Regions from separate parts of the Streptomyces sp. NPDC021093 genome, predicted to be linked through region 2. Evidence: predicted binding sites of a transcription regulator. Region 2 holds the regulator's gene; the other holds the start of a gene.

Region 1 (5,710 bases), on a different contig from region 2:
CTGCCGGTCCTGGTTCTGGCTGCCGGGCGCGTGCCAGAGGACCGCTTCCTTCACGTCGCCGTTGTCGGAGATCCACTCGGCCTCGAAGTCGTCGGGGACGAGCTCGTGGGGGATGCCGGGGGCGATCTTGATGGCGCCGGTGCCGACCTTGCGCACCGCCTCGATGGAGAAGGAGAGGGGCGGGGAGTACGCCTCGGGGTCGAAGATCCGGCCGCGCGCGCCTGACCTGCGAGCCGGGTCGATGAAGAGGGACTGCGCGCCGGTCAGGTCGTACGTCAGGACATCGGCCTGTACGACGGTGAGCGCGGCGGGGTCGGGGAGGAGGGCCTGCGCGTTGGCGCGGGCGGCGAGGCAGGTGGCGGGGTCGAGGTCGACGGCGGTGACGGCCAGGCCCGCGCGGGCCATGGCGAGGGCGTCGCCGCCGATGCCGCCGCAGAGGTCGAGGACGTGGGAGAGCGGGGAGCCGGGGGCGGAGGGCTCGGGGGCGGGGGTCTGGGCGGCGGCCGGGGTCGGGGCCGGGGTCGGGTGTGCGGCTTGGGTGGCGGCTGGCGCCGGGTGTGCGGCTTGGGTGGCGGCAGGGGCGGCGGCTGGGGGCGAGGCCGGGGCCGTGGCCTGTGGCCGGCCCAGGTCGCGGAAGCGGGCCGCGCGGTATTCGGCGACGGAGCGGCGGGTGGACTGCTCGACCCCGTTGGGCGTGAAGTACATCCGGTGTGCGTCCTCGGCGCCGAACTTCGCCGCAGCCCGCTGCCGCAGCCGGGCCTGGGCGAGCGCCGCCGACACCAGCTCGGCGGGGTGGTCGCGGCGCAGCCGGGTCGCGAGCGCCAGGGCCTGGGCGGGGTCGTAGTCCCGCAGCTCGGCGAGGAGGGCCTGGCCCTCGGGGGCGAGCAGGGCACGGAAGGCGTTGAGGGCGGCGTCCTCGGTGCCGGTGCCGGTGCCGGTGGTGTCGGTGGTGCCGGTGGTGATTGCGCCGGTGCCAGCGCCAGCATCAGCGCCGGCGTCGGTGGTGATTGCGCTGGTGGTCCCGGGGATCCCGGTGGCCCCCGGGGTCCCGGTGGCGTCGGCGTTGTCGTCGCCGGAAGGGCGGCCGGAGTGGTTCGTCACCCGTCCCATTGTGGTCCAGCCCGGCAGAACCGCCGACCCCGCCCGTCCTGCCTGCCCCGCCCCGCCCACCGCATGTGGGCCAGGCGGGCGACCGTCCGCGCCGCCTCCCCGTGTCGCCCGCTCCCCGGCCCGCCCCGCTGACAGGATGCGGCGCCATGCGACTTGTACGACAAGCAGAAGAAAGAGGGCTCTCTGTGGATAACTCGGGAGCAGGCGGGCGCAGGCGGGGCACCATGGCGGTAGCGGTTCTGGTGACGGCCGCGATCGCCTCGGGGTGCGCGACCCCGGCGGAGCAGGAGACGGGCGGCCGGGGCGGGGCCGCCCTCGGGAAGGAGACGGGAGAGGCGGGGGAGGCGGGGGAGACGGGGGAGGGGCGGAAGAAGGTGGACGGCGCGGCCGGCGCCCTGCTCTCACCCGCCGAGAAGCTGCGGCAGGAGCAGGCCGCGGCCAAGGCCGCGCAGGCGGCCCGGGTGGTGGCGGCCAGACGCTGGGGGCTGGTGCAGACGCCGCTGGCCGTGCCTCCGGCGCCCAGGGTCAAGCCGAAGATCAAGGCCCGGCAGGGCTTCGAGGTGGACGGCCAGGTCTCGGAGGGGCTGCCGCCGATCTTCACGACGGTGCCGGTCAAGGACAGGGTCGTGTTCCTGACCATCGACGACGGGGCCGAGAAGGACCCCGAGCTGATCCGGATGATGGACGAGCTGAAGATCCCGTACAGCGCGTTCCTCTCCGACTACCTGGTGAAGGAGGACTACGCGTACTTCAAGAAGATGCAGAAGAAGGGCGTGGCCCTGCACAACCACACCCTCAACCACCGTTACCTGCCCGGCCTTTCGTACGAACAGCAGAAGCACGAGATCTGCGGCCAGCAGTCCAACATCGAGAAGCGGTACGGCAAGCGCCCCCCGCTCTTCCGCCCGCCGTACGGCAACTACAACAAGGACACGCTGGTCGCCGCCAAGTCCTGCGGTGTGAAGGCGGTCCCGCTGTGGGCGGCGGAGGCCTTCCCGGACCGGATGGAATGGCGCGAATGGGACAAGGACCTGCACCCCGGCGACATCGTCCTCACACATTTCCGGGGGCGGGGTGACTGGAAGGGGACCATGCCCGACATGATTCGTCGGGTCATGAAGACGATCACCGCCAAGGGATACGCCGTGGCCAAGCTGGAGGATTACGTGTGATGCGAGGACGGGCACGCCGGTCGGGGCTGTGGGCGGCGGGGGCGGTGGCGATCGGTGTGCTCGTCGCGGGGGTGAGCGGATGCGCGGGACAAGGGGCCGGGGACGGTTCCGGAGAGCTGCGGGAAGGGTCCGCGGCGAAGTCCGCGACGCCCGGGGCGACCCCCGGGCAGGCGGCACCGGCGCCCGCCGCACCGGGGACCGACGCCAGGGGCGTACCCCTGAAGGCATACGCGCGCTGGGGCCTGGCGGGTCCCCTCGCACCGGCCCCGGCGCACCCGGACCGTACGCCCGTGCTCAAGGCGTCCGGACCGCCCGTCGTCCTGGACCGGGTCAGGACCCGCGACAAGGTCGTCTTCCTGACCTTCGACGACGGGGCCGAGAAGGACCCCCGGTTCATCAGGATGGTCGGGGAGCTGAAGCTCCCGATCAGCATGTTCCTGACGGACAGCGTCGCCGGGAGCGACTACGACCACTTCAAGCGCCTGCGCGACGCCGGCGGCGGCACGATCCAGAACCACACCACGGGACACGCGAACCTGCGGACGCTGTCGTACGAGGGCCAGCGCAAGCAGATCTGCGGCCAGCAGGACCGCCTGGCGGCCCGCTTCGGCACCCGCCCCACCCTCTTCCGCCCGCCGTACGGCAACTACAACGAGGCCACGGTGCGCGCGGCGGGCAGCTGCGGGGTGCGGGCCCTCGTCCTCTGGCGCGAGTCGATGCAGATCCACAACATGCGCTACGCGGAGGGCGACCGCCTCAAGTCCGGTGACATCGTTCTCGCGCACTTCCGCGGTCCCGACGAGCTCAAGGGCTCGACCATCACCGAGATGACGGCCCGCATGCTGCGCAGGATCCAGGACCAGGGGTTCACGGTGGCGCGCCTGGAGGACTACCTGTGACGGCCGCGATGCCGTGCGGAGGGCGGCCGGATCACTCCCGGGGGTCTTGGATTGGCACTCCGCTTGACCGAGTGCTAACTGCGTCATAGTCTCGGCTCTGGCACTCACCACTGGAGAGTGCCAACACAGCGACGGGCAGGTCCGGCACCCGCGACGACGGATCCACCTGGTCGCCACCCCAGACTGTTAACCCCGTGAGATCTCCGAAGGGGGAGACCGGATCGTGACGACCGCAAGCTCCAAGGTTGCCATCAAGCCGCTTGAGGACCGCATCGTGGTCCAGCCGCTCGACGCCGAGCAGACCACCGCCTCTGGCCTGGTCATTCCGGACACCGCGAAGGAGAAGCCCCAGGAGGGCGCCGTCCTCGCCGTGGGTCCGGGCCGCTTCGAGAACGGCGAGCGCCTGCCGCTCGACGTGAGCGTCGGCGACGTAGTGCTGTACAGCAAGTACGGCGGCACCGAGGTGAAGTACAACGGGGACGAGTACCTCGTTCTCTCGGCCCGCGACGTTCTCGCCATCATCGAGAAGTAAGCACGCCGGGAAGTAATTCACTTCCGCATTTTTTGTTCTGCGCCCCTGGCCCCCGCTCACACGCCGGGCGTCCAGGGGCGCAGTTCGTATTCCGAGAGGACTTGAGAAAGCTCCATGGCGAAGATCCTGAAGTTCGACGAGGACGCCCGTCGCGCCCTTGAGCGCGGCGTCAACAAGCTTGCCGACACCGTGAAGGTGACGATCGGCCCCCGCGGCCGCAACGTCGTCATCGACAAGAAGTTCGGCGCCCCGACCATCACCAACGACGGTGTCACCATCGCGCGTGAGGTCGAGCTCGACGACCCGTACGAGAACCTCGGTGCCCAGCTGGTGAAGGAGGTGGCGACCAAGACCAACGACATCGCGGGTGACGGTACGACCACCGCCACCGTGCTGGCCCAGGCGCTCGTCCGCGAGGGCCTGCGCAACGTCGCCGCGGGTGCCTCCCCGGCCGCCCTGAAGAAGGGCATCGACGCCGCGGTCAAGGCCGTGTCCGAGGAGCTCCTCGCGACCGCCCGCCCGATCGAGGACAAGTCCGACATCGCCGCCGTGGCCGCGCTCTCCGCGCAGGACCAGCAGGTCGGCGAGCTCATCGCCGAGGCGATGGACAAGGTCGGCAAGGACGGTGTCATCACCGTCGAGGAGTCCAACACCTTCGGCCTGGAGCTCGACTTCACCGAGGGCATGGCCTTCGACAAGGGCTACCTCTCGCCGTACATGGTGACCGACCAGGAGCGTATGGAGGCCGTCCTCGACGACCCGTACATCCTGATCCACCAGGGCAAGATCGGCTCGATCCAGGACCTGCTGCCGCTCCTGGAGAAGGTCATCCAGGCCGGTGGCTCCAAGCCGCTGCTGATCATCGCCGAGGACGTCGAGGGCGAGGCGCTCTCCACCCTCGTCGTCAACAAGATCCGCGGCACGTTCAACGCCGTGGCCGTCAAGGCCCCGGGCTTCGGCGACCGCCGCAAGGCGATGCTCGGCGACATGGCCACCCTCACCGGTGCCACCGTCATCGCCGAAGAGGTCGGCCTCAAGCTCGACCAGGCCGGTCTGGACGTGCTGGGCACCGCCCGCCGCGTCACGATCTCCAAGGACGACACGGTCATCGTCGACGGCGGGGGCAACTCCGAGGACGTCAAGGGCCGCGTCAACCAGATCAAGGCCGAGATCGAGTCCACGGACTCCGACTGGGACCGCGAGAAGCTGCAGGAGCGCCTGGCGAAGCTCGCCGGCGGCGTCTGCGTCATCAAGGTCGGTGCCGCGACCGAGGTCGAGCTCAAGGAGAAGAAGCACCGTCTGGAGGACGCCATCTCCGCGACCCGCGCCGCGGTCGAGGAGGGCATCGTCTCCGGTGGTGGCTCCGCGCTCGTCCACGCCGTGAAGGTCCTGGACGGCAACCTCGACAAGACCGGCGACGAGGCCACGGGTGTCGCGGTCGTCCGCCGCGCCGCCGTCGAGCCGCTGCGCTGGATCGCCGAGAACGCCGGCCTTGAGGGCTACGTCATCACCTCCAAGGTCGCCGACCTGGAGGCCGGGCAGGGCTTCAACGCCGCCACCGGCGAGTACGGCGACCTGGTCAAGGCCGGCGTCATCGACCCGGTCAAGGTCACCCGCTCCGCCCTGGAGAACGCCGCGTCCATCGCGTCGCTGCTGCTCACGACCGAGACCCTGGTCGTCGAGAAGCCGGCCGAGGAAGAGGCCGACGCCGGTCACGGCGGCCACGGCCACTCCCACTGACCTGGTCAGTAGCTGAACAACGCCGAGGCCCGGCGCCCCTTCGGGGGTGCCGGGCCTCGGTGCGTTTCCCGCAGGGGCTACGCGGAGTGGTCCAGTACGTCCGGACGTACCGCCTCCGCGAAGGGGACCCTCGCCGCGTACCGCTCCAGCTCGGCCAGCGCGTGGTCGGCCATTCGGTGCAGCTCGTTGCCGAAGGACCCGGCCAGGTGCGGGGTGAGCAGGACGTTGGGCAGCGTGTAGAACGGCGAGCCGGGCGG
Region 2 (5,710 bases):
GCTGCTCGGGGTGCTGGACGACGCGGCGTACGAGAGCGAGACGTTCGTGCTGGCACCGGGGGAGGTGCTGCTGGGCGTGACGGACGGGGTGACGGAGCGGCGCTGCGGGCGGGTGATGTTCGACGACGGCGAAGGGCTGGCGGTGGAGCTGGCGGGGTGTGCGGGGCTGTCGGCGCAGGGGGTGGCGGAGCGGATCACCAGGGCGGTGCACGGGTTCGCGGCGGACCCGCCGGACGACGATCTGGCGCTGCTGGTGCTGCGGGCGGAGTAGAGCGGGGCGGTATCGGCTTTCCGGAGGGCGGACAATGGGGGCATGCCTTCTGTACTGCCTGATGGTGAGCCCATGCCCGAGGACGGGGCGCTGCCTCTTGATGCGTTGCGGGGGGCGGGGGAGCGGCCCCTCGGGTTCTATCTGCACGTGCCGTACTGCGCGACCCGGTGCGGGTACTGCGACTTCAACACGTATACGGCGACCGAGCTGCGCGGGTCGGGCGGAGCGCTCGCCTCGCGCGACAACTACGCGGCGACGCTGGTGGAGGAAGTGCGCCTCGCGCGCAAGGTGCTGGGCGACGACCCGAGGCCCGTGCGGACCGTCTTCGTGGGGGGCGGGACGCCCACCCTGCTGCCCGCCGCCGATCTCGTACGGATGCTGGGGGCGGTCCGGGACGAGTTCGGTCTCGCGGACGACTGCGAGGTCACGACGGAGGCCAATCCCGAGTCGGTGAATCCGGCGTACCTGGCGGAGCTGCGCGAGGGTGGCTTCAACCGGGTGTCGTTCGGCATGCAGAGCGCCAGGCAGCACGTGCTGAAGATCCTGGACCGTACGCACACCCCGGGGCGCCCGGAGGCGTGCGTCGCTGAGGCGCGGGCGGCCGGGTTCGACCATGTGAACCTGGACCTGATCTACGGCACCCCGGGGGAGTCCGACGCCGACTGGCAGGCGTCCCTCGACGCGGCGATCGGGGCGGGCCCCGACCATGTGAGCGCGTACGCGCTGATCGTCGAGGAGGGCACCCAGCTGGCCCGGCGGATCCGGCGCGGCGAGGTCCCGATGACGGACGACGACGTGCACGCGGACCGCTACCTGATGACGGAGACGGCGCTCTCGAAGGCCGGTTTCTCCTGGTACGAGGTGTCCAACTGGGCGACGTCCGAGGCCGGCCGGTGCCTGCACAACGAGCTGTACTGGCGCGGCGCCGACTGGTGGGGCGCAGGTCCCGGCGCGCACAGCCACGTCGGCGGTGTGCGCTGGTGGAACGTCAAGCACCCCGGGGCCTACGCGCAGGCGCTGGGCGAGGGGCGGTCCCCCGGGGCCGGGCGTGAGGTGCTGCTCGACGAGGACCGCCGGGTCGAGCGGATCCTGCTGGAACTGCGGCTCGTCGAGGGCTGTGAGCTGTCGCTGCTGAAGCCCACGGGACTGGCCGCCGCGGAGAAGGCGGTAAGGGACGGCCTCCTGGAGGACGGTCCTTACACGGAGGGCCGCGCGGTGCTCACCCTGCGCGGCCGGCTGCTGGCGGACGCGGTGGTACGGGACCTGGTGGACTGAGCACCGGGCGGGGCGCCGCCGTGCCGCGGCGCCCGGCGCCGGTCGGCCCCGCGGCAGGGCGGGCCGGGGCACGCGTCGGTCAGCCCTGCGGCACGTCGCCGACCGTCACGTGGTCGATGAGCCGCTCCACCGCACCGAGCAGGGACGGTTGAAGGTCCTTGTACGAGCGGACCCGCGCCAGGATGTGCTGCCAGGCGGCGCCCGTGTTGTCCGGCCAGCCCAGTTCCCGGCACACGCCCGTCTTCCAGTCCTGGCCGCGCGGGATCCGCGGCCAGCCGGGAATGCCGACGGAGGACGGCTTCACGGCCTCCCACACGTCGATGTACGGGTGTCCGACGATCAGGACGTTGGCGTCCGTCACCCCGGCGGCGATGCGGGACTCCTTCGAACCGGGCACCAGGTGGTCGACCAGGACACCGAGTTTCGCGTCCGGTCCCGGGGCGAACCCGGCGACGATCGCCGGCAGGTCGTCGATGCCCTCCAGGTATTCGACGACGACGCCCTCGATGCGCAGGTCGTCGCCCCAGACGCGCTCCACCAGTTCCGCGTCGTGCCGCCCCTCCACATAGATGCGGCCCGCCCGCGCCACGCGCGCCCGCGCGTTCGTGACGGCGACCGAACCGGAAGCGGTCCGGGCGGGGCGCACAGGACCGGCCCCCGAGGACGGCCGTACCAGCGTCACCGGCGCGCCCTCGAAGAGGAAGCCGGCCACAGTCATCGGGAACACCCGGTGCTTGCCGAAGCGGTCCTCCAGGGTGACCGTCGGGCCCTCCGCCGTCTTCTCGGTACGGATCACCGCACCGCAGAAGCCGGTCGACACCTCCTCCACCACCAGGTCGTGATCGGCGGGGAGTTCGGGGGCGGGCGTCGACTTCTTCCAGGGCGGGGTGAAGTCGGGGCTGTAGCTGCGCATGCGGCTGACGCTACGACACGTGCACGAGGGGCAGCTAGGAGGCCCTGAAACGGCGTGCCAGCGCGTCGCGTTGGGCCCGTACGAACGCCGCGTCCACCGCGGCACCGTGCCCCGGCACGTACACGGCGTCCTCGCCGCCCAGAGAGAGGAGCCGGTCCAGTGCCTCGGGCCACCGCCCACCGACCGCGTCAGTGCCCGCCTGCGGCTCCCCCGACTCCTCCACCAGGTCCCCGCAGAAGACGACCTCGGGGCCGCCCTCCAGGCCCGGCACGAGGGCCACCAGGTCGTGGCCGCTGTGCGCGGGGCCCAGGTTGGCGAACAGGACGCTGCGCCCGCCGCCCAGGTCGAGGGTCCGCTCGTCGGAGACCAGGTGGTGCGGGGCGGCCAGCAGCTCCGCGGCCTCGACGGCGGCGTCCGGCGCCACTCCGTGACGTACCGCGTCGGTGGAGATCGACTCCCGTTGCGAGACGAGCAGCGTGTCCATGCCGACCGCCGCGAACACCTCGACGCCCGCGAAGACGCCCGACCCCAGCACATGGTCGAAGTGGGGATGGCTGAGCGCGAGATGCGTCACTCTGCGGCCGAGCAACGACTCGGCCTGCAGCCGGATCCCGGCGCCCTCGCGAAGCGACGACCCCGTGTCGTACAGAAGCGCTCCCTGCCCGCCCGCCACCAGGCCGATCGTCGCGTCCCAGCCCGGCAGCCGGCGCCTGCCGACACCCGGAGCGAGACGTTCCCAGCCGGCCTCTTCCCATCGCATCTCCATACCGTGACGCTAGCGTGAGCCGCCGCCCTTGCCCGGGCAGCACCCCGCCGCCGTACACTGGCCCGACAATCGCTGGCACTCGCAGACGGGGAGTGCCAGGCAGAGTGCCGGGGTATCAGCCCCGCACGCCCGATCTGCACCAGGGAACATCACGGCTTGGAGGTGTGCGCGATGCTCAGTGAACGCAGACTTGAAGTGCTGCGCGCCATCGTCCAGGACTATGTCGGCACGGAGGAGCCCGTCGGCTCCAAGGCCCTCACCGAGCGGCATCAGCTCGGTGTTTCCCCGGCCACCGTGCGCAACGACATGGCGGCCCTGGAGGACGAGGGGTTCATCGCCCAGCCGCACACCAGTGCCGGGCGGATCCCCACGGACAAGGGCTACCGGCTGTTCGTCGACCGGCTGGCCGGGGTCAAGCCCCTGTCCACGCCGGAGCGGCGGGCGATCCAGAGCTTCCTGGACGCCTCCCTCGACCTCGACGACGTCGTCGCCCGTACGGTGCGGCTGCTCGCGCAGCTGACCCGGCAGGTGGCCGTCGTCCAGTACCCGTCGCTGACGCGGTCGACGGTGCGCCACGTGGAGCTTCTGTCGCTGGCGCCCGCCCGGCTGATGCTGGTGCTGATCACCGACACCGGCCGGGTCGAGCAGCGGATGATCGACTGCCCGGCGCCGTTCGGCGAGATGTCCCTCGCGGACCTGCGGGCCCGGCTCAACAGCCGGGTCGTGGGCCGCAGGTTCGCCGATGTGCCGCAACTGGTGCAGGAACTTCCCGAGTCGTTCGAACCGGAGGACAGGGGAACCGTTTCGACGGTTCTCGCGACTCTTCTGGAAACACTTGTGGAAGAGACCGAGGAACGGCTGATGATCGGCGGAACCGCCAATCTCACCCGCTTCGGCCACGACTTCCCGCTCACCATCCGCCCCGTACTGGAGGCGCTGGAGGAGCAGGTCGTCCTGCTGAAGCTGCTCGGCGAGGCCACGGAGTCAGGCATGACCGTACGTATCGGTCATGAGAATGCTCACGAGGGACTCAGTTCTACGTCCGTGGTCGCAGTCGGCTACGGTTCGGGCGACGAGGCAGTCGCCAAGCTAGGCGTGGTCGGACCGACCCGCATGGACTACCCCGGAACGATGGGAGCGGTACGCGCAGTGGCACGTTACGTCGGACAGATCCTGGCGGAGTCGTAAGTGGCCACGGACTACTACGCCGTACTCGGCGTGCGCCGCGACGCTTCCCAGGACGAAATCAAGAAGGCGTTCAGGCGTCTTGCGCGTGAGCTTCACCCGGATGTGAATCCGGACCCGAAGACTCAGGAGCGCTTCAAGGAGATCAACGCCGCCTACGAGGTGTTGTCGGACCCGCAGAAGAAGCAGGTCTACGACCTCGGCGGCGACCCGCTGTCGGCCTCCGGCGGAGGCGGCGCGGGCGGCTTCGGCCAGGGTGGCTTCGGAAACTTCTCCGACATCATGGACGCCTTCTTCGGTACGGCGTCCCAGCGCGGCCCGCGTTCGCGCACCCGCCGCGGCCAGGACGCCATGATCCGGCTGGAGATCGACCTCAACGAGGCGGCCTTCGGCACCACCAAGGAAATCCAGGTCGACACGGCTGTCGTCTGTACGACCTGCAGCGGCGAGGGCGCGGCCCCCGGCACCGCCGCGCAGACCTGTGACATGTGTCGCGGTCGCGGTGAGGTCTCGCAGGTCACCCGGTCGTTCCTCGGCCAGGTCATGACCTCGCGGCCCTGCCCGCAGTGCCAGGGCTTCGGCACGGTCGTGCCGACGCCGTGCCCGGAGTGCGCCGGCGACGGCCGCGTCCGGTCGCGTCGCACGCTCACGGTGAAGATCCCGGCAGGTGTCGACAACGGCACCCGCATCCAGCTCGCGGGCGAGGGCGAGGTCGGCCCCGGCGGCGGCCCCGCCGGCGACCTCTATGTGGAGATCCACGAGCTGGCGCACCCCACCTTCCAGCGGCGCGGCGACGACCTGCACTGCACGGTGACCATCCCGATGACGGCGGGCGCGCTCGGCACCAAGGTGCCGCTGGAGACGCTCGACGGGGTCGAGGAGATCGACATCAGGCCCGGTACGCAGTCGGGCCAGTCGGTGCCGCTGCACGGGCGCGGCGTGACACACCTGCGCGGTGGCGGTCGCGGCGACCTGATCGTGCACGTCGAGGTGCTGACGCCGTCGAAGCTGGACCCGCAGCAGGAGGACCTGCTGCGCCAGCTGGCGAAGCTGCGCGGCGAGGAGCGGCCCACGGGGCAGTTCCAGCCGGGGCAGCAAGGGCTCTTCTCGCGGTTGAAGGACGCTTTCAACGGGCGCTGAGCAGCGGGTGCCGGGGCTGCTGGGGGTCCGGGGGTCGTCCCCCGGGGCGCACAGTCAGCCGGGGCAGCAGGGGCTCTTCTCACGGTTGAAGGACGCTTTCAACGGGCGGTAGTTCTCGTCCCTGCGGTGGGCATCCGCTGTCGTCCGTGCGAAACGGGGT

The links. The regulator HrcA, encoded in region 2, represses chaperone genes, less so after heat shock. The targets are predictions, from matches to a motif close to TTNGCACTCNGNNNNNCNGAGTGCNAA.
Region 1: the regulator HrcA is predicted to act here: its motif matches at 3,233-3,259, upstream of groES (co-chaperone GroES).

The regions. Positions count from the first base shown of each region.
Region 1 is NZ_JBIRQJ010000007.1:371,042-376,751, reverse strand. Features, by position in the region: gene ACH4SP_RS23700 (SAM-dependent methyltransferase) at 1-888, opposite strand, end outside; gene ACH4SP_RS23695 (polysaccharide deacetylase family protein) at 1,257-2,282, shown strand; gene ACH4SP_RS23690 (polysaccharide deacetylase family protein) at 2,282-3,181, shown strand; gene groES (co-chaperone GroES) at 3,405-3,713, shown strand; gene groL (chaperonin GroEL) at 3,828-5,453, shown strand; gene ACH4SP_RS23675 (hydroxyacid dehydrogenase) at 5,531-5,710, opposite strand, start outside.
Region 2 is NZ_JBIRQJ010000006.1:239,962-245,671, reverse strand. Features, by position in the region: gene ACH4SP_RS20220 (SpoIIE family protein phosphatase) at 1-271, shown strand, start outside; gene hemW (radical SAM family heme chaperone HemW) at 314-1,546, shown strand; gene ACH4SP_RS20210 (DUF3097 domain-containing protein) at 1,626-2,459, opposite strand; gene ACH4SP_RS20205 (MBL fold metallo-hydrolase) at 2,494-3,225, opposite strand; gene hrcA (heat-inducible transcriptional repressor HrcA) at 3,397-4,413, shown strand; gene dnaJ (molecular chaperone DnaJ) at 4,414-5,550, shown strand.